2 regions of the Streptomyces sp. NPDC058239 genome follow, and region 1 is predicted to be linked to the other one. Evidence: riboswitches for the same ligand, from Rfam matches in the RefSeq annotation. Region 1 holds a riboswitch; the other holds the start of a gene.
The links. Region 1 has a riboswitch for cobalamin ahead of ACFVYE_RS26160 (ribonucleoside-diphosphate reductase subunit alpha). Riboswitches for the same ligand answer to the same signal wherever they lie in the genome.
Positions count from the first base shown of each region.

Region 1 (3,982 bases):
CTTCACCTTCCTGCCGCGGCTGTGGTCGGTCTCGCACAAGCACGGGTACGTGACCACCTCGGACTTCGTCCGCGGGCGCTTCGGTTCGAAGGGGCTCTCGCTGGCGGTCGCCGTCACGGGCATCCTCGCCACGATGCCGTACATCGCGCTCCAGCTCGTCGGCATCCAGGCCGTGCTGGACGTGATGGGCGTCGGCGGCGGCGAGAACACCCACTGGTTCGTCAAGGACCTGCCGCTGCTGATCGCGTTCGCGGTGCTCGCCGCGTACACCTACTCGTCCGGTCTGCGCGCGCCGGCACTGATCGCGTTCGTCAAGGACGGACTGATCTACCTGGTCATCGCGGTGGCGATCATCTACATCCCGATCAAGCTCGGCGGCTTCGACGACATCTTCGCCAAGGCCGGCGATGCGTTCTCCCAGACCAACCAGGCAACCGGCAAGCCGCGCGGCGCGCTCGCACCGGGCGAGGCGGGCCAATGGGGTTACGCCACACTGGCGCTGGGCTCGGCGCTGGCGCTCTTCATGTATCCGCACTCGATCACGGCGACGCTCTCCAGCCGCAGCCGCAATGTGATCCGGCGCAACACCACGATCCTGCCGCTGTACTCGCTGATGCTGGGCCTGCTGGCGCTGCTCGGCTTCATGGCGATCGCCGCCGGGATCAAGGTGGACAACGGGCAGTTGGCCATCCCCCAGCTGTTCGAGACCATGTTCCCCGACTGGTTCGCGGGGGTCGCGTTCGCCGCCATCGGCATCGGCGCCCTGGTGCCCGCCGCGATCATGTCGATCGCCGCGGCGAACCTCTTCACCCGCAACATCTACAAGGACTTCCTGAAGCCGGACGCGACCCCGGAACAGGAGACCAAGGTCTCCAAGCTGGTGTCGCTGCTGGTGAAGGTCGGCGCGCTCGCCTTCGTCCTCACCATGGACAAGACGGTCGCGATCAACTTCCAGCTGCTCGGCGGGATCTGGATCCTCCAGACGATGCCGGCCCTGGTCGGCGGCCTGTTCACCCGCTGGTTCCACCGCTGGGCACTGCTCGCGGGCTGGGCGGTCGGCATGGTGTACGGGACGGTGGCCGCGTACGGGGTCGCCAGCCCGACCCAGGCGCACTTCGGCGGGTCGTCCAAGGAGATCCCGGGCATCGGTGAGATCGGCTACATCGGTCTGACCGCGTTCGTGCTGAACGTGGTGGTGACGGTGGTGCTCACCTTCGTCCTGAACGCCGTGAAGGCACCCGTCGGGATCGACGAGACCTCCCCGGCCGACTACACGGCCGACGCGGGTGACCCGGGCGTCCGGGCAGAGCTCCCGCCGGCCACGGCGGGGGCCCCGGGCGGCGGCCACTGACGACCGCTCCCACGGCCGGACGACGGCCCGTCACGCCCCCTTGAGCGGGGCGTGGCGGGCCGTCCGTCTGCTCCGGCAGGGGATCGCACGGCTTGTCCCGTCGGCTCGACTTCTGTTGCGCGACACAACATGTGGGGGCCGTCCCATCCAGCGGCCCCCACATGTATGCTCGTGCTCGCTGTCGTCGCAGGGAAATCCGGTGCGAATCCGGAACTGTCCCGCAACGGTGTATTCGGTGTGCTTTTGCGCACCCTCAAGTAAGTCCGAGGACCTGCCGACAGCGCATCCGGCTCGACCGAACCGGATGCCAGACGTCCGGGCCTCGCGGATGGGCCGGTGGACGCCGTGACGAGTGCTGCCCGACGCGGGCCCGCCTCTGCCCGGCTGCCCCCGTTCCCCGCCGGCCCCGAGCCGAGCGAGGGAGAGCACCACGTGACCATCGCGCCAGCCGATCCGGCTTCAGTCGCCTTGTCCGAAGCGGCCGAGTCCGAGGGAACCGCACACGACGGACCGGGGACCGCACTGCTGCGGACCCTGACCGACCTCACCGTCGATCTGCCCGACACCGACCCCGGTCGCGTCGCCGCCGCCGCGCTGCGCGGCCGTAGCGCCCGGTCGGACGAGGCGGAGTTGCGCTCGCTGGCAACGGAGGCCGCCGCGGGGCTGATCTCCGAGGACCCCGCCTACTCCCGGCTCGCGGCCAGGCTGCTGACCCGCACCATCGCGGACGAGGCTGCCGGCCAGGGCGCGCTCTCCTTCTCCGCCTCGGTCGCCGTCGGGCACCGCGAGGGTCTGATCGCGGACCGCACCGCCGAGTTCGTCGCGCTGCACGCGGCCTCACTCGACGCGCTGGTGGAGCGTTCGCTCGCCGACGGCGCCGACGACCGCTTCGGTTACTTCGGGCTGCGGACCCTGCACAGCCGCTATCTGCTGCGTCACCCGCACACCCGCCAGGTCATCGAGACGCCGCAGCACTTCATGCTGCGGGTCGCTGCCGGGCTCGCCGAGGACAACTCGAAGCGCGCCCTGGACGAAGTCGCGGCGCTGTACGGGCTGATGAGCCGGCTCGACTATCTGCCGTCCTCGCCGACCCTGTTCAACTCCGGCACCAGGCACCCGCAGATGTCCTCCTGCTATCTGCTGGACTCCCCGCTCGACGAGCTCGACTCGATCTACGACCGCTACCACCAGGTGGCGCGGCTCTCGAAGCACGCGGGCGGCATCGGTCTCTCGTACTCCCGCATCCGCGCCCGCGGTTCGCTGATCCGTGGCACCAACGGGCACTCCAACGGCATCGTGCCGTTCCTGAAGACGCTCGACGCCTCCGTCGCCGCGGTCAACCAGGGCGGCCGGCGCAAGGGCGCCGCCGCCGTCTACCTGGAGACCTGGCACGCGGACATCGAGGAGTTCCTGGAGCTGCGCGACAACACGGGTGAGGACCAGCGGCGTACGCACAACCTCAACCTGGCGCACTGGATCCCGGACGAGTTCATGCGCCGGGTCGACGCGGACGGCGACTGGTCGCTGTTCTCGCCGGCCGATGTGCCCGAGCTGGTCGACCTGTGGGGCGACGAGTTCGACGCCGCGTACCGGGCCGCCGAGGCCAAGGGGCTGGCCCGCAAGTCGATGCCGGCCCGTGAGTTGTACGGCCGGATGATGCGTACCCTCGCGCAGACCGGCCAGGGCTGGATGACGTTCAAGGACGCCTCCAACCGGACCGCGAACCAGACCGCCGAGCCGGGCCGCGTCGTCCACTCGTCGAATCTGTGCACCGAGATCCTCGAAGTCACCGATGACGGCGAGACGGCCGTCTGCAACCTGGGTTCGGTCAACCTCGGTGCGTTCGTCGCCGACGGTGGCATCGACTGGGAGCGGCTGGACGCGACCGTCCGTACCGCCGTGACCTTCCTCGACCGGGTCGTCGACATCAACTTCTACCCGACCGAGCAGGCCGGCCGGTCCAATGCGAAGTGGCGCCCCGTCGGCCTGGGTGCGATGGGTCTGCAGGACGTCTTCTTCCAGCTGCGGCTGCCGTTCGACTCCCCCGAGGCCCGCGCGCTCTCCACGAAGATCTCCGAGCGGATCATGCTCGCGGCGTACGAGGCGTCCTGTGAGCTCGCCGAGCGCTCCGGCCCGCTGCCCGCGTGGTCGCAGACGCGTGCGGCGCGCGGTGTGCTGCACCCCGACCACTACGACACCGAGCTGAACTGGCCGGAGCGCTGGGACGCGCTGCGCGCCCGGGTCGCGAAGACCGGGATGCGCAACTCGCTGCTGCTCGCCATCGCGCCGACGGCGACGATCGCCTCGATCGCAGGTGTGTATGAGTGCATCGAGCCGCAGGTCTCCAACCTCTTCAAGCGCGAGACGCTCAGCGGTGAGTTCCTCCAGGTCAACGCATATCTGGTGGATGAGCTGAAGCAGCTCGGCGTGTGGGACGCGCGGACCCGTGAGGCACTGCGCGAGGCGAGCGGCTCCGTGCAGGGCTTCGCCTGGATCCCGGAGGATGTGCGGGCGCTGTACCGCACGGCGTGGGAGATCCCGCAGCGCGGTCTGATCGACATGGCAGCGGCCCGTACGCCGTTCCTCGACCAGAGCCAGTCGCTGAACCTGTTCATGGAGACGCCGACGATC
Region 1 is NZ_JBHVWS010000027.1:6,980-10,961, forward strand. It holds gene mctP (monocarboxylate uptake permease MctP) at 1-1,351, shown strand, start outside; cobalamin riboswitch at 1,500-1,645, shown strand; gene ACFVYE_RS26160 (ribonucleoside-diphosphate reductase subunit alpha) at 1,784-3,982, shown strand, end outside.

Region 2 (3,982 bases), on a different contig from region 1:
GCATGAGGATGCCGAAGAAGACCGCCCAAGGGGCAATGGCCTTCAGGGAGATGGGGGTGATCGCCGGTACGGCGGTGGCGGGGGCAGCAGTCTGTGCCATGGCAGAACCTCCTGAGGGAACACGCGTCCCGTTCGTGGTGCCTGAGACGAAGGTGCTGGGTCTGACTTCCCGTACGGGTACGGGTTCACAGTGGCGCGACCGTGCCGGATTCTCACCGGACTTCCGTCACACTTCGTCATGCTCATCGGACGATACCGCCTGGGGGCAGGCGCGGCCATGGTGCCGTCGGTGGGGCCGGAAGGCCCGGATGCCATGGTGGGTGCACTTGAGGGGCCAGACTTCAGGGAGTTGACCCGGTCATGACGATAAAGGTGATGTTGATCTCACCGGCGCTCAACGCCGCGCTGCGCGAAGCCCGTTTCGACGGCGATGCGCCGCTGGACGCGGTCGGGGTCCGGCAGGCCAGGGCCGCTGCGGCAGCCGTGCCTGCGGCCGACCGGTATGTCTGCGGGCCGTCCGAACGGTGCGCCCGGACCGCCGACGCGCTGGGGTTGCACGCCGAGCACGAACTCGCGCTCCGCGGCTGGGACATGGGCCGGTGGAGCGGGCAGCGGCTGGAGGAGGTGAGCGGCAGCGAGCCGGAGGCGGTGTCGGTCTGGATGACCGATCCTTCGGCGGCTCCGCACGGCGGCGAACCGTTGCTGGAGTTCTGCGCCCGGGTCGGCCGCTGGCTGGAGTCCGTGGAGTCCCTCTACGGCGACGAGGGCGGCTGTGTGCTCGGGGTCGTCGAGCCTGCGGTGGTGCGGGCGGCGATCGTATCGGCGCTCGCTCTGCCGACGGGGGCGTTCTGGCGGCTGGACGTCGCCCCTCTGACGCTGACCGGGCTCAGCGGCCGGTCCGGACGGTGGAACCTGCGCTGTGGGCAGCCGCTGTCCCCCGCTCCGGGGCACTGACGTCCTCCCGTGGCCCACGGTATGAACAACTGACGTGCCGGAACCGCCGGTCAGCGCCTACTGTGGTGGTGCAGCTGGTTCGCCCTGTCCGCCAGACAGGCGCGTCGCAAGAGGGAACCCGGTGGGAATCCGGGACTGCCCCGCAGCGGTGAGTGGGAACGACCGCCGTCATCAAGCACTGGACCCGATACGGGGCCCGGGAAGCGACGGCCAGTAGGTGTCTCGTACGCGAGAAGTGCCCGCGAGTCCGAAGACCTGCCACTGCCCGTGCGCGTCGGACGCGCTCGGTGATCTCGGTGACCTCGTGGGCGGGTCGGCGTACATATCGGGCAGGGCACGCGCGCCTCCACGGCGCTGCGGTTCCGCCCGGTCCGTCATCCCTTCGCGCCTTCGATCCGTCCCGGGGTCGTATCAGGACACACGCTCGCGAAGGAGAGTTCCGTGACCAGCAAGTCCGCAGCCGCGGCAGCCCGGGCCACCGTGTACGGATATCCCCGCCAGGGGAGCAACCGCGAACTGAAGAAGGCCGTCGAGGGTTACTGGAAGGGCCGGGTCTCCGCAGCCGCCCTCCGGGAGACCGCCGCCGGCCTGCGCCGCACCAACTGGCGCCGGCTCGCAGACGACGGCATCCACGAGGTCCCGACCGGCGACTTCTCGTACTACGACCATGTGCTGGACACCAGCGTGATGGTCGGTGCCGTACCGGCCAGGCATCGTGAAGCCGTCGAAACCAATGGGCTGGACGGCTATTTCGCGATGGCGCGCGGTACGCAGGATGTGGCGCCGCTCGAAATGACCAAGTGGTTCGACACGAACTACCACTATCTGGTTCCGGAGCTCAGTCCCGACACCGTCTTCACCGCCGACTCCACCAAGCAGGTCGCGGAGTTCGAGGAAGCGCGGGCGCTCGGGCTCAGCCCTCGCCCGGTGCTCGTCGGTCCGGTGACCTATCTGCTGCTGGCCAAGCCCGCTCCGGGCGTCACCGCCGGCTTCGAGCCACTGACGCTGCTCGACCGGCTGCTGCCGGTGTACGCCGAGGTGCTGGCCGATCTGCGTGCCGCCGGTGCCCGGTGGGTGCAGCTCGACGAGCCCGCCCTGGTGCAGGACCGCACCCCGGCCGAGCTGAACGCCGCCGCCCGCGCCTACCGTGACCTGGGCGCGCTCACCGACCGGCCGAAGCTCCTCGTCGCCTCCTACTTCGACCGGCTCGGTGCGGCCCTCGCCGTGCTGGCAAAGGCGCCGGTCGACGGGCTCGCCCTCGACTTCACCGGTCCGGCGGCCGCCAATCTGAGGGATCTCGCCGCAGTCGGCGGTCTGCCTGGCAGGCGGCTGGTCGCCGGGGTCGTCGACGGCCGCAACGTGTGGATCAACGACTACCAGCAGTCCCTCACCACGCTCGGCACCCTGCTCGGCCTCGCCGGCCAGGTCGATGTGGCGGCCTCCTGCTCCCTGCTGCACGTCCCCCTCGACGCGACCGCCGAGCCTGACATCGACCCGCAGGTGGCCCGCTGGCTGGCCTTCGCCCGGCAGAAGTCCGCCGAGATCGCCACCCTGGCCCGGGGCCTCGCACAGGGTACGGACGCGATCGCCGCCGAACTCGCCGCGAATCGTGCCGATCTGGCCTCGCGGGCCGGTTCTGCGCTCACCCATGACCCGGCGGTACGGGCCCGGGCCGCTGCCGTCACGGAGTCCGACGGGCACCGTGAAGCGTCGTATCCGCAACGGGCAGCGGCCCAACGTGACCGTCTGCGGCTTCCGTTGCTGCCGACCACCACCATCGGTTCGTTCCCGCAGACGGCCCGACTGCGCACCGCACGCGCCGATCTGCGGGCCGGACGCATCGACACCGCCACCTACGACGAGCGCATCGAGTCGGAGATCCAGGAGGTGCTGGCGTTCCAGGAGAAAGCGGGCGTCGATGTGCTGGTGCACGGCGAACCCGAACGCAACGACATGGTGCAGTACTTCGCCGAGCAGCTCGTCGGGTACCTCGCGACTCAGCACGGCTGGGTCCAGTCGTACGGCACACGGTATGTCCGGCCGCCGATCCTGGCCGGGGACATCTCCCGGCCGGAGCCGATGACGGTGCGCTGGACGACGTACGCGCAGTCGCTCACCGCCCGTCCGGTCAAGGGCATGCTCACAGGTCCCGTCACCATGCTCGCCTGGTCCTTCGTCCGTGACGACCAGCCGCTCGCCGAGACCGCGCGCCAGGTCGCCCTCGCGCTGCGGGACGAGGTGAACGACCTTGAGTCGGCCGGAAGTTCGGTCATCCAGGTGGACGAGCCCGCCCTGCGCGAGACGCTGCCGCTGCGGGCCGCCGATCGCGCCGGGTATCTGGCGTGGGCGACCGAGTCGTTCCGGCTGGCCACCAGTGGCGTACGTCCCCGAACTCAGATCCATACGCATATGTGCTACGCGGAGTTCGGGGACATCATCAGGGCCATCGACGACCTGGATGCCGATGTGATCAGCCTGGAGGCGGCCCGCTCGCATATGCAGGTGGCCGACGAACTGGCATCGGCGGGCTATCCGCGGGAGGTCGGTCCCGGTGTGTACGACATCCACTCCCCGCGGGTGCCGAGTGCCGACGAGGCAGCGGCTCTGCTGCGCAAGGGGCTCGAAGCGATTCCCGCCGAACGGCTGTGGGTCAATCCCGACTGCGGCCTGAAGACCCGGGGTTGGCCGGAAGTACGAGCCTCGCTGGAGAACCTGGTCTCGGCAGCCACCGAGGTGCGGGCGGCTCTGCCGGGTAGCGCCCACTGACGGCGGTGCGGCCCGGGACGGGCGTCGCCCCGGGCCGCACCAACCACGGATGGCTGCAAGAAGTGTGGTCCGTACCAAAGCCTTGACACGGTCTGGGTTCACTTCTTAAATCGCATACAGAACGAAGGCCTCTCCCCCCGAACCCCCAGGATGAGGGTTTGTCATATGCATGACAGATTCTCGATACTCTGAACGGGAAGGACCCCATGACCTCCCCCCACCTCACCCGACGCCTCCTGGTGTCCGCTCTCTCCGTACTCGC
Region 2 is NZ_JBHVWS010000016.1:140,227-144,208, reverse strand. It holds gene ACFVYE_RS19580 (CbtB-domain containing protein) at 1-100, opposite strand, end outside; adenosylcobalamin (AdoCbl) riboswitch at 146-238, opposite strand; gene ACFVYE_RS19575 (histidine phosphatase family protein) at 361-954, shown strand; cobalamin riboswitch at 1,013-1,232, shown strand; gene metE (5-methyltetrahydropteroyltriglutamate--homocysteine S-methyltransferase) at 1,396-3,720, shown strand; partial or broken gene ACFVYE_RS19565 (family 16 glycosylhydrolase) at 3,927-3,982, shown strand, end outside.
Region 2: it holds a riboswitch for cobalamin, as region 1 does, so the genes downstream of both, metE (5-methyltetrahydropteroyltriglutamate--homocysteine S-methyltransferase) here and ACFVYE_RS26160 (ribonucleoside-diphosphate reductase subunit alpha) in region 1, are expected to answer to the same signal.